2 regions of the Dorea sp. AGR2135 genome follow, and region 1 is predicted to be linked to the other one. Evidence: riboswitches for the same ligand, from Rfam matches in the RefSeq annotation. Region 1 holds a riboswitch; the other holds the start of a gene.

Evidence for each region. A riboswitch is a leader RNA that binds a small molecule or an ion and turns the genes downstream of it on or off. The one in region 1 is predicted to bind FMN.
Region 2: linked by a shared signal. The riboswitch ahead of G593_RS0104505 (ECF transporter S component) and the one ahead of ribD (bifunctional diaminohydroxyphosphoribosylaminopyrimidine deaminase/5-amino-6-(5-phosphoribosylamino)uracil reductase RibD) in region 1 are both predicted to bind FMN.

What each region holds. Positions count from the first base shown of each region.
Region 1 is NZ_ATVU01000013.1:74,334-90,989, forward strand. It holds gene G593_RS0109795 (FtsX-like permease family protein) at 1-2,457, shown strand, start outside; gene G593_RS18560 (plasmid pRiA4b ORF-3 family protein) at 2,497-4,164, shown strand; gene G593_RS0109805 (DUF5721 family protein) at 4,223-4,702, opposite strand; gene G593_RS0109810 (MATE family efflux transporter) at 4,934-6,301, shown strand; FMN riboswitch at 6,393-6,507, shown strand; gene ribD (bifunctional diaminohydroxyphosphoribosylaminopyrimidine deaminase/5-amino-6-(5-phosphoribosylamino)uracil reductase RibD) at 6,761-7,888, shown strand; gene ribE (riboflavin synthase) at 7,870-8,535, shown strand; gene G593_RS0109825 (bifunctional 3,4-dihydroxy-2-butanone-4-phosphate synthase/GTP cyclohydrolase II) at 8,576-9,793, shown strand; gene ribH (6,7-dimethyl-8-ribityllumazine synthase) at 9,819-10,292, shown strand; gene G593_RS0109835 (SGNH/GDSL hydrolase family protein) at 10,383-11,363, shown strand; gene G593_RS19470 (DHHW family protein) at 11,350-13,686, shown strand; gene G593_RS0109850 (pseudouridine synthase) at 13,716-14,456, shown strand; gene ligA (NAD-dependent DNA ligase LigA) at 14,410-16,371, shown strand; gene clpX (ATP-dependent Clp protease ATP-binding subunit ClpX) at 16,390-16,656, shown strand, end outside.
Region 2 is NZ_ATVU01000004.1:160,534-177,189, reverse strand. It holds gene G593_RS0104545 (MATE family efflux transporter) at 1-621, shown strand, start outside; gene G593_RS0104540 (AAA family ATPase) at 688-1,302, opposite strand; gene G593_RS0104535 (ABC transporter ATP-binding protein) at 1,442-2,152, opposite strand; gene G593_RS0104530 (ABC transporter ATP-binding protein) at 2,203-2,964, opposite strand; gene G593_RS0104525 (branched-chain amino acid ABC transporter permease) at 2,966-4,033, opposite strand; gene G593_RS0104520 (branched-chain amino acid ABC transporter permease) at 4,043-4,927, opposite strand; gene G593_RS0104515 (ABC transporter substrate-binding protein) at 5,078-6,250, opposite strand; gene G593_RS0104505 (ECF transporter S component) at 6,553-7,185, opposite strand; FMN riboswitch at 7,403-7,532, opposite strand; gene G593_RS0104500 (pyruvate carboxylase) at 7,597-11,034, opposite strand; gene G593_RS0104490 (DUF3878 family protein) at 11,655-12,668, opposite strand; gene G593_RS0104485 (transglutaminase domain-containing protein) at 12,616-13,779, opposite strand; gene G593_RS0104480 (thiamine phosphate synthase) at 14,028-14,702, shown strand; gene G593_RS0104475 (PD-(D/E)XK nuclease family transposase) at 14,942-15,949, shown strand; gene G593_RS0104470 (VanZ family protein) at 16,078-16,656, opposite strand, start outside.

The DNA.
Region 1 (16,656 bases):
CAGATTACCAGTGGTAAAAAGCAGATTGCCAGTGCTAAGAATACATTGAGCAAAAAAGAAAGCGAACTGGAACAGGCACAGAATCAATATAATGCCGGACTTGCACAGCTTCAGGAAGGTGAGGATCAATATGAAGCCGGACTTGCACAATATGAGGCTGCGAAACCGGAAGCTGAGGCGAAAATCCAGACTGGAAGAGAAGGACTTGCAGCGCTTCAGCAGATGATTCAGGCAGACCAGCAGACATTGACGGAAATTCAGCAGAGGATCGAGGAAGTAAATTCTGAATTATCAGCATTTGACCAAATACCTGAGGATCAGCTTACAGAAGAGCAGAAGGCGCAAAAAGAACAATATGAACGACAGCTTACCGAGCTTAAGGAAAACGAAGCTGGCATGCAGCAGAAGATTTCCATTGAACAGCAGAAATATGATGAGAGTAAAGCCGAACTGGATGCTGCCCAGAAGCAGCTTGATGACACTGCAGCAACTCTGGCTCAGACAAAGTCAGAGCTTGACGCAGCGAAGGCTTCTTTAAATGGTGTTCCACAGCAGCTTGCAAGTGGAAAAGCCCAGATCCAGTCCGGATGGACTGAAATTCGAAAGCAGGAGAAGAAGCTGGAAGAAGGAGCAGCAGAAATCGCGGAAAATGAAGCGAAAGTTGCAGAGGCAAAAATTGAGTATGCCAATGGTGAAGAAGAGGCTGCCCAGAAGATTGCAGAAGGTGAACAGAAAATTGCGGACGCAGAGGCAAAGGTTCAGGACATCGAAAAACCAACCTGGTATGTCTATGACCGTGATACTTTGACTGAGTATTCCGGGTACGGAGAAAACGCGGAGCGTCTAGGTGCGATTGGCCGTGTCTTTCCGGTATTATTCTTTCTTGTCGCGGCGCTGATTAGTCTGACCAGTATGACACGAATGGTAGAAGAACAAAGAACCGCAATCGGAACCATGAAAGCACTTGGATATAGCAAGATGTCCATCGCGAAGAAATATCTTGGATATGCGTTGATCGCGACAGCAGGAGGCAGTGTGTTAGGTGTGCTGATCGGTGAAAAGATATTGCCATATATCATTGTTTACGCATATGGAATCTTATACAAGCATATTACACATATTCTGATCCCATACCAATGGATCTATGCCTGGATGGCAGCGGCGGCAGCAATTGTATGTACAATGGCAGCAACATTTTTTGCATGTTACAAAGAACTTGTAGCACAGCCGGCAGTACTGATGCGCCCACCGGCACCTAAAAATGGACAAAGAGTTTTTTTAGAAAGAATAAAATTTATTTGGAAACATTTAAGTTTCACATGGAAGTCTTGTATCCGTAACTTAACCAGATATAAGAAACGATTCTTTATGACAGTTTTTGGGATTGGCGGTTGTATGGGATTGATGCTGGTTGGATATGGAATCAAAGATTCCTGTTATGAAATTGCAGAACTACAGTTCCGGGATATTCAGATGTATGATGGAAGTGTCTACCTGAAAGAAGACATTTCAGATGAGACAAGACAGAATCTCCTGGATTATATGAAGGACGATTCGGACATCAGTCATTATATGCAGACCAGCATGAAGAATGTAACACTTGTCAATGGAAAGAATAAACGTGATACTTATCAGGTCGTATTTTCGGAACCGAAAGACGTAAAAGATTATTTTGATTTCCACGACCGGAAATCAAAAGAGGAATATACGCTTGATGATGAAGGTGTCATTATTTCTGAGAAAACCGGAAAACTTTTGAATGCAAAAGCAGGGGATACCATTGAAATTAAAGACGAAGAGAGTGGTAACAAGAAAGTAAAAATTGCTCATATCTGCGAGAACTATATGGGACACTATATTTTCTTCACTCCTTCTTATTATGAAAAAGTGTATGGTGAGAATCCGGAATATAATAGTATTTTCTTTGCAGGACAAAAAGGAGATACGCAGGAAGACTACAACAAGATTGGTGAAGACATTCTGACCCAGGACGGAGCGCTTAGTGTCAGCTATATGCGTGATATTGAAAAACAGTTGGACGATATGCTAAAAAGTCTGAATCTGGTTATTGTAGTACTGATCATTTCTGCAGGAATGCTTGCATTTGTCGTACTATATAACCTTAATACTGTTAATATCACGGAGCGGCAGAGGGAACTGGCGACCTTGAAAGTGCTGGGGTTTTATGATCTGGAAGTGGCAGAACACGTATATCGTGAAAATGTACTTTTGACATTCATCGGAGCGGCGGTAGGAGTGGTGCTTGGAAAATTCCTGCATGCCTTTATCATTGATACGGTGGAAGTAGACACAGCCATGTTCGGAAGAAATATTAACTTTTCAAGTTACATGTACAGTCTGCTATTTACAATTCTGTTTTCATTGATCGTAAATGGAATTATGTATTTTAAATTGAAGAAGATTGATATGGTAGAATCACTCAAGAGTATTGAATAAATGGAAGTCGGTTTGCAGATATGAGAAAGGAATGAAAGTATGGAATTAGGATATCAGTTAAAAATCACAATTAAGGGAAGTCACCCACCAATTTGGAGAAGAGTAATTGTACCGGGGAAAATAAATTTTCAGGATTTAGATGACATTATTGAGGATTTATTTGGCTGGACACATGATCACTTATATGAATTTTGTGACCGGAAAAGTGGGCGTCGTTTTCAACCGTCAGATGATGAGTATTTCTGGAATACAGAAAGTGTGGAAAATCTGATTGATGATTGTTTTATAAAAGGTGAAAAATGGACATATACATATGATTTTGGTGATGACTGGGTTCATGATATTCTGGTAGAAGATGTTGTGCCGTACAAAGAGCGATTTGCAAAAGTACTTAAAAGTAAAGGCCCATACATGATTGAGGATTGCGGAGGATTATGGGGATTTTATGAGTCTTATATAGATGAGGCAGAGCCGTTTGACATCGAAATCGCAAATCATCAATTCGAACAGTTTCCGATTGAAGCTAAAGAGTTTGTGCAGATAGGTGAGGATTATGAATATTCGGGAACCCCAGAGGGAGACTGGGGAGAATTTGGGGAAGATTCATTTGAGCAGCATATGAAAAATATGTTGGAAGAAAATCCAGAAGAGATATTGCAACAGTATTTTAGTGGACTTCAAAATGCTAGAAATATGGCAGAGGAATGGATTGAAGAAAATAAGGAGTTCCTGAGTCAGGATTTTTATTTGAAAGATGTATATAGTTGTTATACAAAAGATGATTTAAAGTGGATAGCTCAGATGAATGGATTTTCTGGTTATAGTAAGCTGAAAAAATCTGAACTGGCAGACTGGCTTGTGAAGAAGATGTTAGAAGAAAGTCATATGGCAGATATCGTAGAGAATATTATTCCGGAAGAAGGCGAAGTGATTCAGTTAATTATAAATCAGCCAGAAGGAATATGGATTACAGAATCTGCATTAGAACAATCCTTTTTCCTGTCAAGTTACGGAGCGTTTAATGATGAAGCGGGTGTTATGCGCCTGCCTAAAGATGTGCGGGAAATGTACCGGAACGTCAACACGACAGAGTGTCAGAAAAGAAGATTGGAGAAAGATAAAATTCGTAAATACTGTAATAGTGCAGTAGAATTGTATGGAGTCGTACCGATTTCAGAGGTAGCTGTTATATATAGACACTATACAGGAAATGATATTTTAGTAAAACAACTGAAAAAGATAGCTTTGGAATATATAGAGGATAACAGAGTTACTGTCAGAGGGCGCTATCTTGTACATATGGATATTGATGATGAAGATATGGAACTCATATTGGAAGATCAGGAGGGTAATCCATATTATATACCGGACACGGAAGAGGAATTTCTGATATACGGAAATGCAGACGAGGAAACAATAGAGCAACTTGATGAAGTTAAATTTTCTAAATGGCTGGAAGAGGAATTGAATCTTGATGTAGTGTGTGGATTTACGATTGCAAAACATATATTGTTATGCATTAAGTTAAATTACGAAGAAGAAGCGTTAATGGAAATTTTGGACGTGTTAGCCCCCAATATGGGAATCCCTGAATTGTCAACAAAGCAAAAGAGAAAAGTGAAAAAGAAATTGAGTGAATTATGTAAAAATACCAGACTGTATTCCTATAGCGGACATACGTTGAATGAAATTGAAGCCAAGATGTAAGAAAAACTCCTTCCCTGGATAAAACTGTGGAAGGAGTTTTTATAATCATATATCAAAACTATTCCATATCAAAATCAAGCTCCTGACTGGCAAAGAATTTCTGGACATATTCGTCCCAGGCTTTTTCTACGCTTTTATCCATGGTAAATGTATTCATGGAAGTCCCGGTGATACATTGAAGTGCCAGTCCGTCATAGCGGAAATTAAGATACAGTCCCTGGATTTCCGCAGGGCGGTAGGTCAGATCATGCTCAGTGAGAAAGGATTCGAACTGATCTTTTGCTAGAGATAATATGAATTTAAAATTTAACGGAGTTTTCTTTCCACGGATTACCTGGAAGAAAAAATCGCGCACTTCTCCCCAGGTGGAATACTCCTTTTCAAAAGCTTCATCAAAAAAGTCTTTATGGATTCTACCATCTACCTGGAAGCGGTTAAAAGTAGTTACTTCTCCCTCAATCAGGGAAAAAGTATCAAATGTTGGTTTTAAAAGCAGGTGGGACATACAGACCTTTGCTTTCAGATTAAGAACGATCATAGTGAAAACCTCTCTGGATAATTATTAGAGATATTATAGCATAATTTCTGTAGCATTATAATTCTAATTTTTAAAAAAGCCTTTCAATAAATTTTAAATCAAGTATAATATATTTCTATATGACATAGCCTTGGGGAAGGCATAATGCCGTTTGCGGATATGTGTTGGCTGAAAATAAGCGTAGATTTGCGAAAGATATACAGAAATAATGAGGTAAGAGAGGAAAAAAACTTGGGGAAAAAGACAATAGAAGAAAATACGATCACGGAGGGGATTATCTGGAAGCAGCTTCTGATATTTTTCTTTCCGATCATGCTGGGAACTTTAATCCAACAATTATATACAACCGTGGATACGATTATCGTCGGACGCTTTGTGGGGAAGGCGGCATTAGCCAGCGTAGGCGGTCCGGCGGCTGTTTTATCAACGATTGTTGTTACATTTTTTAATGGACTGGCAAATGGAGCGGCAGTTGTCATTGCGCAGTATTACGGAGCAAAAGACAAAGGAAGACTGCATACAGGACTTCATACTGCATATTTATTTTCCATTGTGGTCAGCCTCGTAATATCTGTAGTGGGAGCAGTGCTGACACCATGGCTGCTTAAGATCATGAACACTCCACAGGATATGATGGCATCATCAACTACATATTTACGCATTTATTTTATGGGAATCTTATTTACGCTGGTCTATAATATGGGAGCGGCGATCATGAGAGCAGTCGGAGATTCCAAAAGACCGCTTCTTTATCTGGTGGTTTGTTGCGTACTGAATATAGGTCTGGATATATTCATGGTAGTTATATTAAAAATGGGAATTGCCGGAGCAGCACTGGCAACCGTATTTTCCCAGTGTGTCAGCGCATTTTTTGTGACCTGGTCTTTGACAAAAGACTATGATTCTATGAAACTACAATTCAGAGAACTTCGCATGGAAGCATGTGTTCTAAAAAGAGAGTTGAAAATCGGTATACCGGGAGCTCTGCAGGCATGCGCTTATGGAGTGACCAATGTAGTCATTCAGGCATCAATCAATAGCTTTGGAACGGATACTGCGGCAGGATGGGCGGCTTATGGAAAATTAGATTTGATTTTCTGGACAGTATCCAGTGCACTGGGAGCGGCGGTCACAACATTTGTCGGACAGAATTATGGCGCAGGTAAGTGGGACCGGGTATATAAGAGTATCCGGGTAAACATTGGTATTTCTTATGTATTTACAGGTATGATCATCTTTACATTGTATGCATTTTGTGAGCCTATGTATCATATGTTTACAACAGATCCGAAGGTGATTGACATAGGCGTGTATATGCTCCGGTTCCTGGTGCCGAGTTATCTGCTCAGCATTCTGCTTGAAAACCTGGACGGTGGACTTCGCGGAGTCGGAGATGTACTGTGGCCTACGATATTTACATTTGGAGGATTGTTTTTAATACGACTCCCGTGGGTTATGATTCTGACTCCGATTTATCATAAGGTGGAGATTTTGCTGATTAGTTATCCTATTGCATGGGGAGGAACACTTCTATTCGTAATACCGTATTATTTCTGGAAGAAGAAAAAGTGTTTCAACAAAATATGCAGTGAAAAATAAAGCGAAATTTATGGATTTTTGCGAAATAATTCTCAAAAGTCAAAAAATTCTTTACAAATAAGCAATAAAGTATTATTATACAAAAAAAGATAGAAATCTTCAGGGCAGGGTGAGATTCCCTACCGGCGGTAAAGCCCGCGAGCCGAGAGGCATGATTCGGTGAGATTCCGAAGCCGACAGTATAGTCTGGATGAGAGAAGAAGACGGTACATATAGTTTTAGTTATGAATGCGGTATCGAGGCTCTGAGATGGTAGACCATTTCAGAGCTTTTTTACTTTCGCAGATAATTAGTCATGAAGTTGTGATTAAAGTACCAGTGAACAAAACCCCTGTAGATCATCTGCAGGGGTTTTGTTCTAAGTTCAAGTCGAACGTCCGTGAGACAAATTTGCTATTACTCATCATCAGAAGAGGTGGGAGTCTTCTCGATTGAGATAAAAAGAAAGAAGGAATGTATGTGACAGACCAGAATTATATGAAACGCGCAATAGAACTTGCAAAAAAAGGAGAAGGATGGACGAATCCTAATCCGATGGTCGGAGCGGTCATCGTAAAGGATGGACGTATTATCGGCGAAGGCTATCATGCCAGATGTGGAGAGTTGCATGCGGAACGAAATGCAATTGCTTCTCTCACTGAATCAGCCGAAGGGGCAACGCTGTACGTTACATTGGAACCATGTTGTCATTATGGAAAGACGCCGCCGTGTACGGAAGCAATTTTAGAGCAGAAGATAAAAAAAGTAGTGATTGGATCCAGAGACCCAAATCCGAAAGTGGCAGGAAAGGGAGCGAAGATATTAAGAGATGCCGGTGTAGCGGTTGTGGAAGATTTTATGAAGGACAAATGTGATGAATTAAATCCAATATTTTTTCATTATATAACGACCAAAACACCATATGTAGTTATGAAGTATGCAATGACGCTGGATGGAAAAATTGCAACAAAGACAGGAGCTTCAAAATGGATCACCCAAGAAGCCGCACGCAGAGAAGTACAGTATATGCGTCATCGGTATATGGGAATCATGGTCGGGATAGGAACGGTACTTGCTGATAATCCAATGCTGAATGTCCGGGGAGAAGGGCTTAAAAGTCCGGTCAGGATTATCTGTGACAGTAAGTTGAGAATTCCACTGGACAGCCAGATTGTAAAAAGTGCGAGGGAGTACCGGACGATTGTAGCCTATGCAGATCCGGAAAATGTAGAGAAGAAAAAAGAAATTTTGCAGACAATGGGAGTGGAAACCGTATTTTGCCCGGATATGAAAAAACATGTTAATCTGAAGCATTTGATGGAGTATCTGGGAAAAGAAAATATCGACAGCATTTTACTGGAGGGTGGAGGAACTTTAAATGACAGTGCACTACAGGCCGGAGTTGTCCAGGAGGTGCAGGCATTTATTGCACCAAAAATCTTTGGCGGAACAGGAAGCCGGACTCCGGTGGATGGAATTGGGATAGAGCTTCCGTCTCAGGCAGCGGTACTAAAGTTCAAAGATATCCGCCAGATTGGAGAAGACCTGAAAATTACCTGTCACGTCTTAAGAAAAGAACAGGAGGAATTATGTTTACAGGAATTGTAGAAGAAGTGGGAAAAGTCCGTTATATTCAGTTGAATGGGAATTCAGGGGTATTGGCGGTGAAGGCAGCAAAAGTACTGGAAGGTACGAAGATCGGAGACAGTATTGCGGTAAATGGAGTATGTCTGACAGTCACTTCCCTGCAGCCTGACGGATTTACGGCAGATGTCATGGCAGAGACGATCAGAAGGAGCAGTCTTGGAAATTGTAAGATTGGAAGTTATGTAAATCTTGAACGGGCAATGGCAGCGGATGGAAGATTCGGAGGCCATATTGTGAGCGGCCATATTGACGGAACAGGAGTTATCAGGTCAATGATCCAAGAGGAAAATGCAGTCTGGGTATCCATTAAAACTTCACAGCGGATATTAGATCTGATCGTGGAAAAGGGGTCTGTCTGCATCGATGGAATCAGCCTGACGGTTGCGAAGGTAGACGATGAAGGGTTTCAGGTATCAGTCATTCCACATACAGGGGAAGAGACGATACTTCTGAAAAAAGCATCCGGAGATCTTGTGAATCTGGAAAATGACATAATCGGAAAATATGTAGAAAAATTAATGGGGATTGAAAAAAAAGAAGAGTCCAAATTGGAACATGAGAAAAAAACAGGAATTACAATGGAGTTTCTGGAAGAATTTGGATTTTAAATATACAGCAACAAAAAAAAGAATAACGGAGGAAGAACAGATGGAACAAAAGTATCAATATAATACAGTAGAAGAGGCAATCCGGGATTTACAAGATGGAAAGATCATCCTTGTTACAGATGACCCGGACAGAGAAAATGAAGGAGACATGATCTGTGCTGCTCAGTTTGCGACCCAGGAAAATATTAATTTTATGGCAACGCATGCAAAGGGACTGATCTGTACGCCGATGAGCGCAGAACTGGCAGCAAAGCTTAATTTTCCACAGATGGTTTCAGAAAATACCGATAATCATGAAACAGCATTTACGGTATCGATTGATCACGTAGATACAACAACCGGTATATCGGCAGCAGAACGTGCATATACGATGATGAAATGTGTGGATGATACATCAAGACCAGAAGATTTCAGAAGACCAGGCCATGTATTCCCGTTGGTGGCAAAAAAAGGCGGTGTACTTGTGCGTAACGGTCACACAGAGGCAACGACAGATCTTGTAAGACTGGCGGGGCTGAAAGAATGTGGCGTATGTTGTGAAATCATGAAAGAAGACGGAACGATGATGCGTACATCAGAACTCTGGGAGCTGGCTCGTAAGTATCATCTTACATTTATCACAATCAAAGATTTGCAGGATTATTTAAGAATTCATGAAAAGCATGTAAAAGAAGAGGCGGTGGCAGATCTTCCAACACAGTATGGAGAATTTAAGATTCATGGATATGTGAATGACATTACAGGAGAGCATCATCTTGCTTTGGTAAAAGGAAAAATCGGGGAGGGAGAGAATGTACTTTGCAGAGTCCATTCAGAATGCCTGACCGGAGATGCTTTTGGTTCTCTTCGCTGTGACTGTGGATTGCAGCTTCAGACGGCAATGCGCCAGGTGGAGGAAGAGGGAAGAGGAATCATCCTCTACATGAGACAGGAGGGAAGAGGAATCGGACTGATCAATAAGATCAAAGCATACGAACTTCAGGAACGTGGATATGATACAGTCGAGGCGAATGTTCAATTGGGATTTGCCCCAGATCTCAGAGAGTACTGGGTCGGAGCTCAGATTTTATCAGACCTGGGCGTGAAATCCTTAAGACTTCTTACCAATAACCCGGATAAAGTCTATGGGCTTCAGGATTTCGGACTGGAAATTAAGGAAAGAGTACCATTAGAGATCCAGCCACAAAAATATGATCTGAATTATATGAAAACAAAACAGGAAAAAATGGGACACATTTTCAAAGAAATACAATTATAAAAAAGAATTCAGGAGGAAGATGAACATGAAACAGATTCAGATAATTGAAGGAAAAGTAGTAGCACCAGAGGGAATGAAAGTCGGAATCGTAGCAGCCAGATTTAATGAAATTATTGTCAATAAGTTATTAGGCGGAGCTGTTGACGGACTTGTGAGACATGGTGTAGAAGAAGAAAATATTACAGCAGCATGGGTGCCGGGAGCATTTGAAATACCAATCACAGCGCAGAAAATGGCGCAGTCAGGAAAGTACGATGCAGTCATCTGTGTAGGTGCAGTTATTCGTGGAGATACATCTCATTATGAGCTGGTGTGTAACGAATCAGCAAAAGGAATTGCACAGATCGAGCTTGCAACAGGTATTCCTGTTTTATTTGGAATCATTACAACAGAAAATATTGAACAGGCCATTGCACGTGCCGGAAGTAAAGCTGGCAATAAAGGTTATGACTGTGCGTTATCAGCAATTGAGATGGTGAATCTGATAAAACAGTTATAAAATTTGACTTTTATTCTTATACAAAGTAAAATAAACTATGTATGTCTTTTTAAAGATGTACATAGTTTATTTGTTTATTGGAGAATGAAAATGTTTGAAAAGAATAAAGAAAAAATGAAGGAAAAAATGGAGCCGGATAAAGTGCTTCGTTTTGCGATTGTTGCGGTAATCCTCTTGTTTTTGATCGGTGCGCTGATTATTGGAACACGAATGATGAATCCGCGAGTGGATGCGACAGAAGGAGTAAAGAAACTGACAGAACTGGAAGATGCCAATGTTCAGAAGATTGATGCCAAGATTCAGGAATTAGAGCAGACAGAAGCAGATGAGGCGGTAGCGTGGAAAGCAAAGTCTGCAAAAGAAAAAATGGATGGCTGCATTGTGCTTGGCGACAGTACTGCACTTGGCTTCAGACAGAATGACATCTTGAGTAAGTCGCAGGTGAAGTCAAAGGATGGAGCAACGGTCAGCGATGCGGAAGGTTCCGGATTAAATGAGCTTTTGACAGCCGTAACAGAAGCAGAGACTGCACCACAGAAGCTTATCCTCTGTATCGGAAGAGGAGATGTAGCAGTCAGTGGAGAGACAGCGGATGCATTTGCAGCGAACTACAAAAGCTTTGTTGAGCAGGTGAAAGCAGCATTGCCGGATACGAAAGTTTATGTATGCAGTATCCCGGCATACCTGTCACTGACAAGTACAGGTGATGCGGCAGGTTCAGCCGATTCAGATACTGATTCAGATTCAGATGCTAAAGATACAACTGACAACTCGGATCTTAAGAGCAGTACAGATTCTAAGAGCAGCACAGATTCTAAGAGCAATAGTGATAGTGATACATCATCAGATGATAGTAGTTCGTCCAAGATGAGTACCGCGCTGGATGTAACTTCATACAATGAAGCTTTGAAGGCTCTTTGTAAGGAAGAAAAAGTGAAATATGTAGACACAACAGATCTTACGGACGCTTCTTATTATGGGGAGGACGGAAGTACAATGACAAAAGCCTATTATGAGGCTTGTATTAATAAAATTCTGGAGGCAGCGTTTAGAAATTATGTTATTCAATAGTATCACATTTATATGTGTATTTTTACCAGTTATTTTCATATTGTATTATCTGCTTCCGGGAAAGATAAAAGACATTGCCCTGGCTGCAGGGGGAGCAGTTTTTTTTGCATGGGGAGCCCCGGTCAATCTGGTCGTTCTGGCATTTTTTATATTGTTTAATTATGCGGTAGGAATTCAGATGGAAGGCTGCATGCGAAGAAGAAGGAGTACGGAGCAGTTATTTGCTGGAAGCATACTGATCAATATGATAGTATATGTGTTCTTTGCATTTATCGGACAACGCGTGGGCTTTATTTCGGAAGTGCCGGTCGGAATAGGAATCTGCATCTTACAGGTGCTTTCTTATCTGATTGAGATTCACCGGGGAAATGTAAAGGCTCAGAAAAGTATTCTGGATTTTGCAGTTTACATAGCAATGTTTCCGTTGTTCCTGGCAGGACCGGTCGTAAAATATCCGCAGATCCAAAAGGAATTAAAGACTCGCAAATTGTCCTGGGCAAAGGCTGGCGAAGGAATTACTTTATTTCTATGTGGTTTTGCAAAGAAAGTTATCATTGCAGATTACCTGGCAGATTCATTCACCAAGATCATGTCTTTGAAGGCAGGCGAGTTGTCTGTGTTTGGTGCATGGCTGGGATGTGCAATCTTCATGTTCCAGATTTACTTTGCGTTCAGTGGATACTGTGATATGGCAGTGGGACTTTGCAGAATGCTTGGATTTGATGTGAAGAAAAATTTCCGATATCCATATGTAGCACGTAATATAACAACATTTGTGCGACGTTTTAACAGCTCTGTTTCTGCATGGTTCTGGGATTACATCTGTGAACCACTCTGGGGCGGCTGGCTTGGAACACTTGTATCCGGAATTCTGATGGGACTTTGGTATGCAGGTATGTGGAAGAATGCACCGTGGCAGGTAACGGTCACAGGTGGATTGCTCTGGGGTATCTACCTTGCATTCTGGCAGATCGTGGAGCGTTATGCACTGCCATTTTTAAAGAGATTACCACCTGTGCTTGGGCAGATTTATACCTGGTTTTTTACAGCACTTGGCTGGGTATTTTTCTTCGGTAAAACACCGGCAGCGTCATTTGGTTATCTGAAAGTGATGTTTGGATTTGGCGGAGGCGATGTGGTTGGTATCATGGGAAGATATCTTTTCCTTGGAAATGTGTTCGTTCTTGTAGTGGCATTTCTTGCAAGTACACCACTTCCGAATCTTATCTGGAAGAAGATTCTGGTATTTGGAAAGAAAGATAAAAAAGAAAAAAATAAAAAACGTCTGGAGCGAGGCAGAAGTGCAGTATTTGTATTCGCAGCCGTGATCATGATCCTGTGTCTTGTGAATGTGACAGGAGCAGGAAGGACATTTTTCAAAGAGACGGTGAAAGATACCCAGGCGAAACTGGATACAGTTCTTGGAAGACGGGACGTGAACGGTGTGTACCGAGGAAAGAACCAGTATCTTCTGGCGGATATTAACAAGCTGGACGAAAAGAAGGTTCAGGCAAATGTGGACGCGATTACAGCCCTTGCCGAGGATTATTCCGATGTGCCGATGTATATGGCACTGATTCCGGATGCTGCAAATGTATGGGCAGATAAGCTTCCTTCTTATGCTCCGGTGGAAGATCAGACAGTGCAGATTGCACAGATTCAGAGCATGCTTGGAGACAGTGTGAACTGGATTGATGCACAAGGTGTTCTAAATGCGAATAAAGATAAGAAAATTTATTACCACACAGATTCCCGATGGACAACGCTTGGAGCTAGTCTTGTATGGCAGCAGATTGCTTCAGATCTGGGACTTGACACTTCGAAAGCACCGGCTTTAAAACCTTATGTAGTGACCGGTGATTTCAGTGGAAATCTTTCCCGAACAAGTGGATTTGAAAGCGGATACCGTGAACCGATATACGCATATTTAACGGAAAATGCTTCCGACAACACGCAGATGGTGGCAAGTTATGAATCTGAGGGCATAAAGACAGCAGAGCTTTATGACCGTACAAAACTGGACGAACCTGATGCGTATGAAGTATTTCTCGGTGGAGATTATGATAAAATAGATATCCGCACGACAGCAGACAGCACGGACCGGCTGCTTCTGGTGAAGGATTCCTTTGCAGACTGTATGATTCCATTTTTAATTCCATATTACAGGGAGATCATCGTGGTAGATGCAGATTATTATCAGAAGCATGTGTCGGATCTGTTAGATAAGAATAAAATTACAAGTGTGCTGTTTTTGTACGATTGCAATAATTTTGTACAGGATGACAAGCTGAGCAGTATTTTGAAAACGGATAAGGCAGAATAGGAGCTGCAAAGTAATTGGAGTGTTAGTAAATGATAAGATTAAATAAATACCTCAGTGAGGCAGGTATCTGCTCCAGAAGAGAGGCAGACCGTCTCATAGAGGCGGGACGTGTGACGGTGGATGGCGTGCAGGCTGTACCGGGCATGAAAGTGTCAAAGGAGCAGAAAATCTGTGTCGGGAAAAAAGTGATCCAGGGTGCAGAACAGAAGGTTGTTCTGGCAGTCAACAAACCGGCAGGTATCGTGTGTACTGGGGATATGAAAGTGAAAAATAATATCATACGTTTCCTGCATTATCCGGTGCGGGTGACCTATGCAGGAAGACTGGATAAAGATTCGGAAGGCCTTCTTATTATGACAAATGACGGAGAACTGATCAACAGTATGATGCGGGCGAGATATCATCATGAAAAGGAATATCATGTCCGCGTGGATAAAGAAATCACTTCAGAATTTGTGCGGCAGATGTCAGAGGGTGTGCATATACAGGACGTGGAAAAGAATCTGGATGCGGTAACAAGACCGTGTGAGGTAAAGCAAATTGGAAAGTACACATTTTCCATTATTCTGACACAGGGGCTGAACCGTCAGATCCGGAGAATGTGCGAAGCACTTGGATATAAAGTGACAAAGCTTGTAAGAATAAGAATTATGAATGTAGAACTGGGAAGCTTAAAGAGTGGAGCAGTGCGAAAAATAGAAGGACAGGAGTTAAAGAAGCTATATGAACAGGCAGGAACGCATGAAGGAACTGGTGGAGCTTTTGAATAAAGCATCAAAAGCATATTATCAAGACGCAGAAGAAATCATGAGCAACTATGAGTACGACAAGCTTTATGATGAACTTCAGGAACTGGAGCGTGAGCTTGGGATCACACTTTCCAATAGTCCGACGGTGCGAGTTGGATATGAAGTGGTCAGTGAACTCCCAAAAGAACGGCATGAAAGCCCAATGCTTTCTTTGGACAAGACGAAAGATGTAGAGGAATTAAAGAATTTTGTGGGAGATCAGAAGGCACTGATGTCCTGGAAAATGGACGGACTTACCATTGTTCTGACTTACCGGGACGGACATCTTTTTAAGGCAGTCACCCGTGGAAATGGAGAAGTAGGCGAGGTCATCACAAACAATGCAAAAGTCTTTAAAAATGTACCGCTTCAGATCAGCTATCAAGGGGAGCTGATACTGCGCGGCGAAGCAGTGATTGGCTATAAAGATTTTGAGAAGATTAATGAGCAAATCCAGGAAGCAGAAGCCAAATATAAAAATCCGCGTAATCTCTGCAGTGGTTCTGTACGCCAGCTGAACAGTGAGATTACAGCAAAAAGAAATGTAAAATTCTACGCATTTACACTGGTCAGTGCAAAAGATGTGGATTTCCACAATTCCAGAGCCTGTCAGATGGAATGGCTGAAAGAGCAGGGGTTTGAAGTAGTAGAATACCACGAAGTAATAAGAGACACAGTAGAGGCGGAAGTTATTAAATTTTCAGAAAAAATTGCCGAGAACGATTTCCCGTCCGACGGACTTGTGTTAGTATATGATGATATAGCGTATGGAAGATCACTGGGGCGGACGTCTAAGTTTCCACGAGATTCATTTGCATTTAAATGGGCTGATGAGATCCGCCAGACAAAGCTTCTGGAGATTGAGTGGAGTCCATCTAGAACGGGGCTCATCAATCCGGTCGCTATCTTTGAACCGGTGGAGCTGGAGGGAACGACAGTGAGCCGTGCTAGTGTCCACAACATCAGTATTATGGAAGAATTGGAACTTGGTGTGGGGGATGAGATTGAAGTTTATAAGGCGAATATGATCATTCCGCAGATTGCACAGAATCTGACAAGAAGTGGTGTGAAAGATATTCCAAAAGTCTGTCCGGTCTGTGGCGACAAGACAGAGATCCGCCGGGTCAGCAATGCAAAAGCACTGTATTGTACCAATCCGGAATGTCAGGCAAAGCATGTCAAAGCATTTGCACTCTTTGCGAGCCGTGATGCTTTGAATATTGAAGGTTTGTCAGAGGCAACGCTGGAGAAGTTTATTGACCGTGGATTTATAAAGGAATTCACAGACATTTTTCATTTGGATAAATGGCAGGAAGAGATTCAGACGATGGAAGGTTTTGGAGAAAAATCCTACAAGAACCTGATCGCAAATGTGGAGAAAGCAAAAGTGACGACACTTCCGAAAGTTATCTATGCACTTGGAATTCCGGGAATTGGTCTTGCAAATGCGAAGGTCATCTGCAGAGAATTTTCCGGTGATGTGGATCGTATGATTCATGCTACTACAGAAGAACTTGCAGAGATTCAGGGAGTAGGCGAAGTACTTGCCGGTGCATTTGTAACTTATTTTCAGGATGAGAAGCATGTAGAAAGCTTAAAGCGGCTGCTTAAAGAGCTTGAGATTCCAAAGGAAGAAGAATCAGAGAGTCAACAGATCTTTGCCGGAGTGAACTTTGTTATTACCGGGAGTGTGGAACATTTTGCAAACAGAGGAGAGGTCAAGGAACTGATTGAGAGCCTGGGAGGAAAAGTTACGGGATCTGTCACTTCCAAAACAAATTACCTAATCAATAATGATGTGACATCGACTTCATCAAAGAATAAAAAAGCAAACGAACTGGGAGTTCCGATTCTTTCGGAGGAGCAGTTCATTAAGATGGTAGAGGAACAAAAGTAGGAAAGAAGGGAAAGAACCATGTCTGAACAGGATTATGTAGATACAATTGATAACAACGATAATAATAGCAATGACAATCATAACGATGATGAATATGAGAAAGTCTGCTTTGTCTGCCACAGACCAGAGAGTGTGGCTGGAAAGATGATCAATCTTCCGAACAATATGTGTGTGTGCAATGACTGTATGCAAAAGAGTTTTGATGCTATGAATAATATGAACTTCGGTGGTGCGATTGATTATAGCCAGCTTATGAATATGCCGGGAGTTCAGTTCTTAAATATT
Region 2 (16,656 bases), on a different contig from region 1:
GATTTTAGGCTCTACACAATTGGCGTACCAGCCATTTTAAACCTGGCTCTGCCTTCATTTTTAGTATCATTTCTTAATGGTGTTCTCTCCGCCTACTCCGACATTTACGTCGTAGTGCTTGGAATTTACTACAAATTGCAGACGTTCCTTTATCTTCCGGCAAGTGGAATTGTCCAGGGAATGCGTCCAGTCATTGGTTACAACTATGGTGCCGGAGAAATGGAGCGCGTAAGAAAAATTTTCCGTCTGGCGCTGCTTATGTGTGGTGGAATCATGACAGGCGGAACACTTCTGTGTCTGTTTTTTGCAAATGGTCTTATCGGAATGTTCACTACGAATCCTGAAACAATTCAGGCGGGCGGTCTTGCACTTCGCATTATCAGCTCCGGATTTATTGTTTCCAGTATCTCCGTTACTGCTTCCGGCGCACTGGAAGGCCTCGGAAAAGGGGTACAGTCACTGCTCATTTCTCTGATGCGTTATGTAGTTATCATTATGCCGGCGGCCTTTATTTTAAGCCGTATCCGGGGTGCTGTCGGAGTATGGAATGCATTCTGGATCACAGAACTTATCAGCGCAATAGCTTCTGTGTGGATCTATAGAAAAAGTCTGAAACACTAAATTGGGGACACCCTGAATCGTTGATGGGGACGTAACACTTTTGCAAAGTGCTACGTCCCCATCTTACTATTTTATCTTGATATAAGATTCAATCAACTCTACTGTCTTCTCAAATCCAAGTTTTCCGCTGTTGATGCACAGGTCATAATTTTCTGCATCATCCCAGCTTCTTCCTGTGTGATAATGATAGAAGTCTGAACGGTATTTGTTGGTTCGTTCGATGTATTTCTCCATCTCTTTTTCGCTCATGCTGACACGCTCTAATGCGGATTTCATCTGGAAATCGTGATCTGCATGAACGTATACGCTGATCATGTCCGGATCGTCTTTTAAGACAAAGTCAGCGCATCGTCCGATCAATACACAAGAACCTTCTGCTGCGTATTTTTTAATGATCTCAGCTTCGTAGTTAAAGAGATTCTGATCCGATGTAAATTCTTTGCTTTCCGGTGGAAGGAGTTCTCCGCTATATACGTTGGTGGATAGCAGGAATTTCGGTAACCTTTTCAGGCGTTCATCTCGTGCATTGAACATACTCTCATTAATACCACTTTCCTCGGAGGCACGCTGCAGGATTTCTCTGCTGTAGCATGGAATTCCGAGTTTTTCTGCCAGCATGTACCCGATGGTCTTTCCACCGCTTCCATACTGTCTGTTGATTGTTATTACTACTCTTTTCATAGCAATTCCCCCAATCTTTTTCTGTTACTTATATTCTATATGTAACATCTCATTTATGCAAGTCTTGCTCTAACAAGCCTCAATCTGAAACTCATAGAAGAAAACATTACTCTTCCCTGAACTTCTACACATTTGCCATCTATTCACCAAGATATGCCTTCTTAACTGCATCGTCGTTCATCAGCTCTTTTGCATCTCCGCTGAGCAAGATTTTACCTGTCTCTAATACATAGGCGCGGTCTGCGATTTCCAATGCTTTCTTCGCATTCTGCTCTACGAGAAGTACTGTCGTTCCCGTTTTTCTTACTTCTTTGATAATGTCAAAGATCTCGTTTACAAAGATTGGTGAAAGTCCCATGGAAGGCTCGTCCATGACGATCAGTTTCGGTTTTGACATAAGCGCCCGTCCCATTGCCAGCATCTGCTGCTCGCCACCGGAGAGTGTTCCGGCTCTCTGGTCTTTTCTTTCTTTCAAACGAGGGAATCTCTCATAGACCATAGCAAGCGTCTGTTCAATCTCCTCTTTGTCTTTTCTTGTGTATGCACCCATTTTCAGATTCTGGTATACGCTCAGATCTGCAAATACACGACGTCCTTCCGGTACGTGTGCGACTCCCATGTATACAATTTTGTGAGCAGGCACTTTTGTAATATCCTGTCCCTCAAATGTTACAGTTCCTTTCTTTGACGGAAGAAGACCTGTAATTGTATGAAGTGTGGTTGTCTTTCCGGCTCCATTTGCTCCGATAAGAGCCACAACTTCTCCTTGGTTTACTTCAAACGAAATGCCTTTGATTGCCTGGATCATTCCGTAATATACTTCCAAATCCTTTACTTCAAGCATTGCCATATTCTTATTTCCTCCTGTCTGGCTTTTCTTTACGTTTGTTTCCGGTTCTCTTATTCATCTCCAAGATATGCAGAAATAACTTCAGGGTTATTCAACACATCTGCTGTTTTTCCCTGTGCCAGTACCTGACCGAAATTCAGAACTGTCAGTTCTTCGCAAATTCCGGATACCAGTTTCATGTCATGCTCGATCAGAAGTATTGTCATTCCAAAATGTTCTCTCACGAACTGGATCGTCTCCATCAGTTCTCCCGTCTCATTCGGGTTCATACCTGCGGCAGGCTCGTCCAGAAGAAGAAGCTTCGGCTCTGTTGCCATAGCACGGGCAATCTCCAGCTTTCTCTGCTTACCATATGGAAGGTTCGTTGCCAGCACATCTGCTTCACCGTCAAGATCAAAAACCTTCAAGATTTCCATAGCCTTCTCGTCCATGGCTTTCTCTACTTTTTTGTATTTTGGAAGCCGTAAGATTCCTTCCAGTGTAGAATATTTATAGTGATTGTGAAGTCCTACTTTTACATTATCAAGTACTGATAACTGCTTGAACAGACGGATATTCTGAAATGTTCTTGCAATACCTGCTTTGTTGATGTCAATCGTCTTCTTACCTGTAATATCCTCGCCATCCAGTTTGATAATTCCCTCATTTGGCTTATACACACCTGTCAGAAGGTTGAATACCGTTGTTTTACCGGCTCCGTTCGGTCCGATCAGTCCGTAAAGTTCCCCTTTTTCGATCTGCATTTCAAACCCGTCTACTGCACGCAGTCCTCCGAAGGAAATGGACAGATTTTTTACATCTAATAATGCCATCTTATGCTTCCTCCTTTACTGCTTTTTTCTGTTTGAATTTTGCCAAATGTTTTTCTCTCCACTCAATTGCTTTCGGAGCCCAGTTAAAGAGCATCATGACAATCAATACAATTGCGTAAATCAGCATACGGTAATTGGACAGCCCACGCAGAAGTTCCGGAAGCAGTGTCAGGATTGCTGCTGCAATAATAGAACCTCTCACACTTCCAATGCCTCCCAGAACAACAAATACAAGAATCATGATAGACATGTTGTAACCAAAGTTCTGTGGTGTTGCCATCAGCGATGACAGATTATGTGAGTAAAGCACTCCAGCCATTCCTGCAATTGCTGCAGACAGAGAAAATGCAATCAGTTTATATTTTGTTATATTGATTCCTACGGATTCTGCTGCAATACGGTCATCACGAACCGCCATGATCGCGCGTCCGGTTCTGGAGCTGATCAGATTCAGAACAATGACAAGTGTGATCAGAATTAATATAAATCCAATAGTAAATGTACTGTCTTTCGGTGTTCCGCTGATTCCCTGTGGTCCGTTCAGAAGAATCTTTCCATCCGGCTCCATGTTCAAAGACACGGAATCCTTCATTGAAAAATGGAATCCTTTAGAATCTTTGCCAATATAAAAGACATTAATTACATTTTTAATAATCTCGCCAAACGCCAGTGTTACGATTGCCAGGTAATCTCCGTTCAGACGAAGTACCGGAATTCCAATTAGGATTCCGAAAATTCCTGCGCACACTGCTCCGAGCAGAAGAGCAATCATGAATCTTAAAAGATTCGGCTCAATGACACCTTTCATGCATTTAGAGAAAAATGCACTTGTAAATGCTCCGATACACATGAATCCGGCATGTCCAAGGCTCAGTTCTCCAAGAAAACCTACGACCAGGTTCAGAGAAATTGCCAAAATGATGTAAGTACAGATTGGTACAAGTAATCCTGTAAATAAGCTAGACAGGCTTCCACTTGTAACAAGTACCTGGATTACTGCGTAAACTACGATTACCATAAGATATGTAATCATGTTGTTTTTTGTTGTTTTATTCATATTCTTTAACATTCCTGCCACCTACACTTTCTCCTGGATATTCTTACCAAGAATTCCAGTAGGTTTTACAAGAAGTACCACGATCAGAACTGCAAATACGATTGCATCTGCAAGCTGTGAAGAAATGTATGCTTTTCCGAGAATCTCAATGATTCCAAGAATAATTCCTCCTATCAGCGCTCCCGGTACAGAACCGATTCCACCAAATACAGCTGCTACGAACGCCTTGATACCAGGCATGGAACCTGTATAAGGTGTCAGGCTTGGGTATGCAGAGCAGAGCAGTACACCTGCGATTGCAGCAAGTGCGGATCCGATTGCAAATGTCATGGAAATAGTCTTATTTACATTAATTCCCATAAGCTGTGCTGCACCTTTGTCCTCGGATACAGCCAACATTGCCTGACCTGCTTTTGTCTTATTAATAAACAGCATCAGACCTGCCATAATAACAATACATAGTACAATTGTCAGGATGGTTGTTCCTGTAATTGTAAGCTTTCCACCTGCCAGTTTTAAGTTCGGCAATTGGATGACTTCTGGAAATGATTTCGTATTAGAACCAAAAATCAGAAGTGCCAGGTTCTGAAGCAGGTAGCTGACACCGATTGCTGTAATCAGAACTGCCAGTGGAGATGCCGCATTACGAAGCGGGCGATAAGCAACTCCTTCAATTACAATTCCAAAAATTGTGCAGGCGATCGTCGCAATAATGATTGCAACAATTGGATTCAGACCTGTGCCTGTCACACAAGTCAATACGATATATGCTCCGACCATAATAACGTCACCATGGGCGAAGTTCAACATCTTAGCAATACCGTATACCATGGTATAGCCAAGAGCGATGATCGCATATACACTTCCAAGGCTGATACCATTAATGAGATAAGATATAAAACTCATTTTTCTTCTCCTTCCTTTAACTAAAATTTTTACCTCTCAATTATAATGATGTTGGGGGCAAAAGCCCCAACTATGATGCAATATGTGAGAAAGGCTGCCACAGCAATTCTGTAGCAGCCGCTTATCACTATTTTAACTTATCGGGCTGAATTAGTCCATGGATACATATACACCATTTTCAATCTTAACACCCTTAGGTGCCTTGTTCGGCTCACCGTTCTTCTCCCATGTGATTCCGTCTACACCTGTCAGACCGTCAATCTTGATCTTTGTCATAGCGTCCATCAATTTGTCGCACATCTCTGAGTAATCCATATCCGGTGTTACATCCGCTTCCTCTGCTGCAGCTTTGATAGCGTAAATTGCATCATATGCATCTGCTGCAAACTGAATTGGTGTATCGCCGTATTTATCTTCATATGCTTTTGTGAATGCCTGAGTCTTCTCATCCTGTGCATCAGATGCATAAGGTGTCAGAAGCATCGTTCCCTCTGCAAGAGATTTATCAAATCCCTCTACACCAAGGATTCCGTCAAGTCCATCACATCCAAAGAATGTCGGATGATAATCTAACTTAGCTGCCTGCTGTAAGATAGCAGATGCTTCCTGATAGTAGATTGGAAGGAATACAAGATCAGCTCCTGATGACTGTGCCTTCTTTAACTGTACAGAAAAGTCTGTCTTATTATCTGCTGTAAATGCTTCTGCTGCTACAACATCAAGGCCTTCTTTCTTAGCCTCTGCTGCGAAGTTTGTGTAAATTCCATTAGAATATACATCGGAGCTGTTATAAATAACTGCTATCTTTGTTGCAAGTTTGTTCTTTGCAATGTACTCTGCAGATTTTGTTCCCTGTTCAGGATCTGAGAAACAAAGGCGGAATACGTTGTCGTGATCCTCAACGCTCTCTACTGCTGTTCCGGAAGGTGTGATCTGGAACATGTGATCACTGTCTGTCTCAGATGCTACTGCTGTACAAGAACCAGATGTTACAGTTCCCATAAGAATCTGCATACCCCAGTCTTTCAGAGTATTGTAAGCATTCACAGCTTTCTCTGCATCTGCCTGATCATCTTCTGTCTTGAACTCAACCTGCTTACCATTGATTCCACCATTTTTATTAATCTCTTCTACAGCAAGCTTTGCACCGTTGTCTACTGCTTCACCATATGCTGCTGCATCTCCTGTCATCGGTCCGATTCCACCAATTTTAAATACATCTGATTTTGAATCTGAGCTTCCGCTCTTAGAACCACAGCCTGCCATCATGCTGACTGCCAGTGCTGATACTAATACAGCACTTACAACTTTTTTAAATTTCATAATTCCTATCCTCCAACTCTGTTTTTGTATTGACCTTATAATATCTCCTTCTTTTCCGTCTGTCAATGAAATTTTTAGATTTCACTCTGTTTTTTTATCAGTACAATCTTTTTACATAATAGAAAATAGCAGGTAAACATATCGCTTTCAATGTCATATTTAAGCTCTGACATTGAGTGCCATATATCCACCTGCTATTTTTTAATATTTTCCTTCTATATAATGATGTTGGAACAAAACCCCCACTGATACAAGCTTGTTTCTCACCACCTATAGAGGCGGGAGTCATCTCCCAGCTGATATTATCTCATTTTCAGAATCGGACTGATCTTCTTGTAGATCAGAAGTACTACAGCGGATACCATTGCACCTTTCAAAAGGTTAAATGGTGCTACTGCAAATACGACAAATGTAAGTAAATTCGTAATATGACCATTTACTGCTGTTCCCATTCCTACCAACGCATCGATTGGCATGCTAAATGCTTTTGCATAAGCCGGAAGTAATACATATGCATTTAAAAAGCAACCGATAAATGCCATAAATACAGTTCCTGCTGCCATTCCGATCATTGCACTTTTTCTGGAGTGTTTTGCTTTATAGATCCATGCTGCCGGAAGGATAAAGGCACAACCAATTGCAAAGTTGGCAATATCACCGACACCTGCTGTAGATGTTCCACTGATCAGAAGATGTAATACGATTTTAATAAGTTCGATCATTGCTCCTGCTGCCGGTCCCATTGCAAAGCAGCCGATCAGTGCCGGAACTTCGCTGAAATCAATCTTGTAAAATGCCGGTGCAAATGGAAGCGGTATTTCAAATGCCATTAAAATAACTGCAATTGCCCCCAGCATTCCCACCTGGGTAATGAATCTTACTTTTGACATACCTGCTGTGTTTGACTTGTTCTGTGTTGCTACATTTGTACTCATTTCTTTCTCTCCTTTTTATCTGCGGTGTGTCTGAGCTGTGCAAATGAAAACCTCAGGCACTGCCCTCTTTTATTTTAAGTAAGAAAGAATACTTCTTTTGGAACTATGCTTCTTTAGAATGTATCACTAAAAAAGGTCCGCCGAACCTTTTTGTCGTATGCTTGACAACACAAAATCCCCCGACGCTTACGCTTCGGGGGATTGACATACATTCACCATAATTCTTCTCTCATCCAGACTTTACTGTCGGTTCCGGAATCTCACCAGATCAGCCACTGCATACACTTACACAGCGGGTCGCGGACTTTACCGCCGGTTGGGAATTACACCCTGCCCCGAAGAATCTCTCTTATCTGTATTTGATTATAATCCTCTGATTAGTCCTTTTCAAGACTTTTTTCAAAAATCTTTTTACTGGAAGGACATCATCAAATCGTCCTGATGCACTGTTTCACCTGGTTTTACATAAATCTTGTCTACAACACCTTCGATCGTAGATACAACAATTGTCTCCATCTTCATAGCTTCCAGAGTAAGAAGCGGTGTATTGACTTTGACCGGATCTCCCTCTTTGACAAGGACATTTCCTACGATACCTGGGATATTTGCTCCAAGCTGTTTCGGATTGGACTTGCTTGCCTTAAGCTTACGATCTGTCTTGATCTCCAGTTTCTTATCCAGAATCTTGACGTTACGGATAGATCCATTTACCTGGAACATCAATGTACGGTATCCGTCCTCGTCCGGCTCGCTTGCTTCCAGATATTTGATCAGAAGTTCCTTTCCTTCGCCAATCTTCAAGTTAGTCTCCTCACCCTTTCTAAGGCCATAGAAGTATACGTGACTTTCCAATCTTGTAACATCATTGTAAATCTCAAAGTGTTCGCAATAGTCCTCATATACCTTCGGATACAGCGCATAGCTGACTGCTTTCTTGCACATATCTGCTTCTGAGCGATCCTCATAATGATATTTCTCGCACAGATCCTTCTTAATCTGATCCAGATCAACTGCCGGGAGAAGTGCACCTGGACGTTCTGTCAGTGGTTTAATATCTTTCAGGACAATCTTCTGCAGCTCCTTCGGGAATCCACCATACGGCTGTCCCATCATACCCTGGAAATAAGATACGACGGAATCCGGATAGGATAATCCGGCACCTTCTGTCAGAATATTATCTTTTGTCAGGCCATTCTTGTACATAAAGATAGCCAGATCACCGACTGCCTTGGAAGTTGGAGTTACTTTTACGATGTTTCCAAGCAGATCATTGGCGTCTTTGTAAAGTCCCTTGATTGCTTCAAAATCATCCGGTGATCCCATACTTGTTACCTGTGCAAGCAAGTTGGAGTACTGTCCTCCTGGAATCTCATATTTGTAAATCTCTGTGTTTGGAGATTTCATATCACTTTCAAATGGTGCATATACTTCACGCACACGGCTGTAGTAGTGACTTAATTCTGTCAGTTCCTCCGGCTTCAGGCCTGTGTCACGTCTTGTTCCACGAAGTGCCTCTGCTACTGCGTTCATAGACGGCTGACTGGTCAGTGATGACATAGACTCAATTGCCAGGTCGACAATATCTACGCCGGCTTCTGCCGCCATCATAACAGTACTTACACCATTTCCCGTGGAATCGTGTGTATGCAAATGTAATGGTACATGAAGTTCTCTCTTCAGTGTGCTGATCAGTTCTTTTGCTGCCAGCGGCTTCAGAAGTCCTGCCATATCCTTGATCGCAATAGAATGGCATCCTAAAGACTCCAGTTCTTTCGCCATCTTCACATAATAATCTAATGTATACTTTGTCTCGTTCGGACTTGTAATATCTCCTGTATAGCAGATTGCACCTTCAACGATCTTTCCAGTCTTAAGTGCCTCCTCGATTGGCAGTTTCATAGTCTCGATCCAGTTCAGACTGTCAAAAATACGGAATACATCGATTCCATTCTCTGCTGAAATCTGAATGAACTCTTTTACAAGGTTGTCCGGATAGTTGCTGTATCCAACGGCATTGGACGCACGAAGCAACATCTGGATCAATGTATTCGGCATACGCTCTCTTAAAGTTGTCAGACGTTTCCACGGTGACTCCTTCAGGAATCGGTACGCTGTATCAAATGTAGCACCTCCCCATGCCTCTACTGAAAATGCGTTCTGCATAAATGCATTTGTCGCATAAGCGGCACCGCACAGATCTTTGCTACGCATACGTGTTGCCACCAGTGACTGCTGCGCATCACGCATACTTGTATCTGTAACATAAAGCTTTTCTTCTTTTAAAATCTTCTGCATGTAGCCTTCTGCACCAAATTTTAAAAATTCATCTCTTGCACCATAGACCGGTTTATCATGGTCAAATGTCGGCAGAATACGGTTATCGAACTGTTTCTTCTTACCCATGTCAGAATTGATGATACGATCACCGATAAACTCAATGATCTTAGTCGCACGGTTCAGGCTGTGTGTCAGGCGGAATAACTCCGGTGTCTCCTCGATAAATGTTGTGTAACACTGACCGGACTGGAATGTCGGGTGGTTCAGCACATTGATCAGGAACGGAATATTTGTCTTAACTCCACGGATACGCATCTCCTGAAGGGCACGCTCGGATTTTCTCACTGCGCCTGCAAAGGTACGGTCATGAGAAATAATCTTTACAAGCAGACTGTCATAGTGTGGTGATACAACGGCTCCGACATATGCACAGCCACCGTCCAGACGGATACCATTACCGGAACCGGAACGATATACTGTCATCTCACCTGTATCCGGCAGGAAGTTATTTGCCGGATCTTCAGAAGTAACACGAGTCTGAATAGAATATCCGTTACATGTAACATCTTCCTGTGATTTAATATGTATCTCCTCTGAATCAAGAGCATATCCTTCTGCAACCAGGATCTGAGCCTGCACGATATCAATTCCTGTCACCATCTCACTGACTGTATGCTCTACCTGAATACGAGGGTTCATTTCAATAAAGTATGGATTGTTATCTCTGTCTACCAGAAACTCCAGTGTTCCTGCATTAACATATCCAACATTTTTACAAAGACGGATTGCTGCATCAAAAATCTTCTCTCTTGTCTCGTCTGGAATGGTAAATGCCGGCGCATACTCTACGACCTTCTGATGACGTCTCTGCACAGAGCAGTCACGGTCGAACAGATGCACAACATTGCCGTAATTATCTCCGATTACCTGAACCTCAATATGCTTTGGTCCTTTCAGATACTTCTCAACGAAAATCATATCATCACCGAAAGCTTTTTTAGATTCATTTCTCGCCTCGTTGAATTCTTTTTCCAGATCAGCCGGATCATTGACAATACGCATACCGCGTCCGCCACCACCGTTGGAAGCTTTCAGCATAATCGGATATCCGACCATGTCTGCGATCTTCGCTGCCTCTTCATAAGATTTCATCGCGTGATCTACTCCAGGGATGATCGGTACATCTGCTGCAATGGCAATCTGTTTGGAAGAAATCTTATCTCCCATTGCTCTCATAATATCACTGGAAGGTCCAATAAATGTAATGCCATTCTGTTCACATGCATCTACAAACTCCGGATTCTCTGACAGGAACCCATATCCAGGATGGATTGCATCTACGCCTGCATTCAGTGCGATCTTAATAATTGTATCAATATCAAGATATGCATCGATCGGTCCTTTATCAGGATTCAGGGGATAGGATTCGTCTGCTTTGGAACGGAAAAGAGCGTATCTGTCTTCCTTAGAATAAATGCTGACTGTCACAATTCCGAGCTCATTGAGCGCGCGGAATACTCGAATGGCGATTTCCCCACGGTTCGCCACCAGAACTTTCTTGAACTGTTTCATTGTCTTCTTCCTCTCTTTTTTTATTGGTTTGCAATTAGCCTTTTTCTCTCTAATCCCACGGGCAATTACAACTTGACCAAAAAGTCGCATGATAGTTCATCTGCCCCACACGGATTACATGCACTTTTGATTTAGTTTACAGGATTTTTCTGAGAAATGCAAGATAAAAATATGACAACTTCATTTTTCAACAATAGTTAAGAAAATAACAATGGAATTTGCAAGATTTTAAATTATAAATTTCATTTTAGCCTCTTTTTTTCCCTTTTTCTTGTCTATAACAGATAAAAATTGCATCAAAACTTTTCTTTTCCATGATTCACACTTTTTTAACAATCTAAACACAAATCGAAAACATTTTTTCATTATTATATAGACATCAGCAAGAGAGATGCTGAGATATAAATAACTATTTTCTTTTTCATACTTTTTCCTTTGAGAGTCTTCCGGTGGGAGGGCTCTTTTTATTATGTAAAGAATGTTCGAATTTTCTCTGTTAATGCAGTGTCCCGCGGCCATGCTCCAGCGTATACGTGATTTTTTAAATTAGTTTTTGTTACAAAATATAAAGAGGCGAATCTCTATATCATTCATAAATTGTCTTGCATTAAATTTATAAATTAATTTATTCTTCTGACATTGACGCCCCTGTTTTTTCCCTGCCACTTATAAATCATGAGATAAACCTTATAGTCGAGTTCGTCTTGTGCGGTGACGAATGGCTCTTCTCTTAGTACCTCGGATTTGATTCCCTGCTGATAAAGTTCTGCCTGCTCTTTTTTTGCCTGACTGATAAGTTTCTGATGTCTTTCATCAGCTTCTTTTCCGAAACTCCGGTTTGGATAGTTTGCGGCTTCTTGTTTGAGTTTTTCTGTCAGAAGTTCTATGAAGCGTACATGTTTTGTCTGATGTAATTTTACGGCTATGTAACGACTCATTCTCATACCATGATGTTTCCGGTAATATTTTAATAACTTTATCATGCTTTTATCGTCTGCTTCTTCTGCGAATTCTTCCATGACTGTGATTGCCTCTTCTGACGGCTGCCACGGATTATCTTTTGGTACAATATATTGATCCGGCACTGCCGGGTAACAGCAGTAATTGAGTGGCGGGAACTGTTCTAACATTGCCAGTTTCTGTTCTGTCGGTGTGCAGAATTCCGGTCCCAGATATTCTAATTTGTCCCGTAAAATTGCAATGCGATATTCCAGTTGTCTTAAGTATTCGTACCCTTCCACCCAGAAATGTCCGATTTCTCCATAATTGTATAAATGTACTTCCACTGACAGCGACTGGTAAAAGAGCGTTACAACGGAATCGTCCTGATGTACCACAAGCACATATTCTCCATTTTCATAGGTAACTGATGCATCCAGTGGTCCTTCATAATCGTCCTGATAAATTCCGGTCATTCGCGCACCGTGAAATACAAGAAAACTTTCCACTGCATCGTTCATCATATAAACCAGTTTATACTCTGGCAGAAGTAATTCGAACTGATCTTGTTCCAAAAGTTCTTCCAGCATCTCCAAAGCTCTCTCCTGACTAATCTGGTACGCCTGATTTTCCACATTTTCTTTATTCTTTTGCTCTGCTTTCCACACATTTTCTGTGCTTTTCTCTGTTTCCAATTATCTCTCGCTCTCCTTCATTGGCATCTTCCATCACAACTTTCGTTTCTCTGATCATGCCTTCCGGCAGTTCCTGATACTCCACCCTCAAGACTGCCTGTGCCCAGTTCAGACTAATCTGAGGCTGTTTATTTTTCTCACGTCCGGCTCTCTCGATTTCTTCCAGAAGTTCTTTTAACACTTCTTTGGTCAGATAGCCGCCTCGCCAGTGAAAGGTCAGCACGCGTCCTTTCTTCGCTGCCTGAAGCGACCGCTTGTATACATCTTCTATCTTTGTAAATGACAGTTTCTTTTCTTTATAATAGTAGCGTCCGCCCTCGTTGCATGCTGGAGCCGGATACAACAGTGGTTCGTGATCCCGGAAAATGTTTTTATCATCCAGGTTAAAATAATCGTACCTGAAATCCATCTGTTCTGCTTTTCCGGCTTTGTTCTTTCCCGATGTGTTGCGTGGAGTTTTGTTTTCCGGTTTCTGATTTTCTTTTTTCTCATAATTGCCAAGCGTATTGTCAAATGTTACGTCCAGGTGATAATACTGTCCGTCAATCTTTACGATATTCCATGTATGACGGTACTTAATCCCTTTTTCCGGATTATTTCCACACACTGCGATCATACACCAGATTCCAAGGACATCACACAATACCTTCACGGATTTTGCAATTCCTTCACATACGCCTACCCCATGCCCTAAAGGTCCGATAATCTCATGGGAATAAGGTTTTTTCAGCTTATCATAATGTATACTTTCACATAAAAAGTCGTGTATATATTTTTCCTTGCCCCACTGGGAAAATGTTTTCGCTTCTCTTGTGATTTTCTCTACTCGGGCTGTCATGGCTTTCTGATGTTCTTTTATCTTTGCTTTTTCAAATAAATATTCCGGCACAAAAATCAGATTGGGAGAATCGTTGTAATATTTATACTTATAGCCTGTTGCCCAGAAAATTTCCGGATGATCCAGCCGGAGCTTGAAAAAGACATTATAAAGTGCCTCACCCTCCAGTCTTGGGATCTGAATCTCTTCATCTATATTTAAAAATCCCTGATACAAGGCATGATAAACTGCCTGTTCTATTTTATTCATCCTATTATAATAGTACTGTTCCATGTAATTTCCCGTAATCCTTTTCTATCATTTCAAGTTTTTGTCACTAATAATGATTGCGAGTTTTCTGTCACACGCAAATTCAAGTCGAACATTGCAACTAGAGTATAACATATATTATGAATATTTTCGTGTTTCTTTGAAGCATACATTGACATTCCATATCAGACTTTTTATACTGGGAAATGTAAATTTCAAAGAAGAGCTTATGTAATAGGCTGTGAGGAGTTTTCAGAAAGTAGGAATCCAATATGAACTGTAATGATTCTATGATAAATAATTCTATTCTCAAGAAGAGGAATGATACTGGCAAAAATTTCCAAATCCTTGCTATTTCAAACCGACATCTCTGCAATCAACCTTTTGAAGACCAGATTAAACGGGTCTGCGAATGGCACCCGGACGCTCTCGTTCTTAGAGAAAAGGATCTGCCAGAAGACGAATACAAAGCATTAGCAAAAAGTATTCTGGATATCTGTAAAGCTTACGATGTCCCATGTATCTTACATACTTACTGGAAAGCAGCGCTGGAACTTGGACATGATGCCATTCATTTGCCACTGCCTCTGTTACGGGAGTTGTCTGCCGAGTCGCAGAAGCATTTACAAAGTCAGAATTCGACAATCTCGCAGAGTTTTCATGTTACGGACTTCCATAAAATCGGCACATCTGTTCATTCTGTCGAGGATGCCATGGAAGCAGAACGGCTCGGTGCGACCTATGTGACAGCCGGACACATTTTCACAACAGATTGTAAGAAAGGCCTGCCGCCACGTGGACTTGATTTTTTGAAAAATGTCTGTGATGCAGTCACGATTCCTGTCTACGGAATCGGCGGAATAAAATTTGACCCGCAGCAATGGAACAGCCTGAAAAAACAAGGTGCCTGCGGCGGGTGTATTATGTCAGGAATGATGCAGCTTTAAAACTGCATCTTTTTTATTGTGTAAACGACGACTGACATTCTCAATAACATCTTGTATTCTTTCCCTTTCCATGTTATCCTATATCCACATTTACAGAAACGTATTCTGCGAATCTGCAAAAGTTTCAAGCCTTCGGGCATCTTGATTTCGGTGTTTCATTTTCGAAACTGTTACCCGATATGAAGAGAACATTCGCAACTGTCAACTATTTTCAATTTATTTCTTAGGAGGAATCGCCTATGACAAACAAACTGCAACAATATTTTCCAATGCTTCGTACACGGGAAGAAACACTTCACAAAATCGAGCACCGGCCAAATTTACGACACATCTTTTACAGTTGGTCCGAAAAAGCACAGAATGAATTTCTTGACTTCACTTCCGGCGCAAAAGGTGTAAAAATGATGTATGATTTCGCAAGTAAAGAACTTCTTAATCCGGAGACTCATCGGGAACGGGTAAATGAATTTCTTTCCTTGCTTCTTGGACAACCTGTAAAAATCCTTGAAGTTCTTCCTAATGACGGAACAAGGCTTGCCGATGAATCTACATTGTTAATCACGGATATTGTCGTTGAACTTTCTGATAGCAGCATTGTAAATCTGGAAATTCAAAAAATCGGGTATGATTTTCCCGGACAGCGAAGTGCCTGCTACTCTGCTGATCTTCTACTTCGTCAGTATAAACGAGTCCAACAGAAAAACAGCCTGAAAGACTCTCATGCCAAAGTTCATTATAAAGATATCAAAAATGTTTACACCATTGTGTTGTTTGAGAAAAGTCCAAAATCATTTTATAAATATCCAAATGTTTTCCTACATCATTTTGAACAATGTTCCGATACTAGACTAGAACTTGATTTATTGCAAAAATATCTCTTTGTACCTCTTGACATTTTCAAAGAAATTAAGCACAATGAAAGTATACCAATAAACTTAAAAGACCGACGGGAAGCATGGCTGGCATTCTTGTGTATGGATGATCCGGAAGACATTCTTGTAATTCTGGAGCAATACCCGGACTTTAAAGAATGCTATGAACAAGTCTATGAAATTTGTCGGAATATCGAGGAGGTAATGTCCATGTTTTCAAAAGAATTGGCTGAATTAGACCGCAATACAACTGAATTTATGATAGACAGAATGCAAAAGGAAATTGATCAGCAAGCTGAGAAATTAAAAGAAAAAGATCGTATTATTGCTGAACTGCAGGCAACTAATGAGAGCCTTAAAAAGAGAAAAATCTAGTTAAAAATCAAAGTAAGTTCCTTAAGAAAAGGGCGAACTGTTTTTTGCAGTTCGCTCTTTTACATATCTCTCTATACATCTCCAACACTTTTATTTTTCAAAATGTTTTTTCAGAAATAACTTTCCAGTTATTGCACATATGGATTATACAGAAAGAACGCTCCGGAAAAAGCCAGCGCCAGATATATCATTGGTTCCCATTTTCTTCCATCAGCCTCTATTGGATTTTCCACATGTCCATCACCTTTTTCTTTCTGTTTTCCACAAACTAACACATAAATACCTCTCCAGATCAGATATCCTGCGCACGCGCCGATCGTATTTGCAAGCAGATCATCAATATCTGTTGCACGCGCGTTAAATATCTGAGAAATTTCAATTGTTAACGACAGTAAAAATCCTGTGACTGTGACATTTGTTATATTTCTGCATTGCTTCCATATACATGGTATCAACAGCCCAAGCGGCAGAAACATGATTATATTTAACACAAACCCCATGCCCAATCCTGCCAGTGGATTCCAGTTATATCCACCACTGATGGCACCTTTAAGTCTTACAATGTCTGCCAACAGGCCAATCCCTGTCACTTTAAATACCGCCCACAGATAAACGAGCATTACATAAACTCCAAAATAATATTTTGCAGGCACACGTCTGGAATTTTGCTTTGCTTTGATTTCCATTAGTCCCTGATATATCAGACA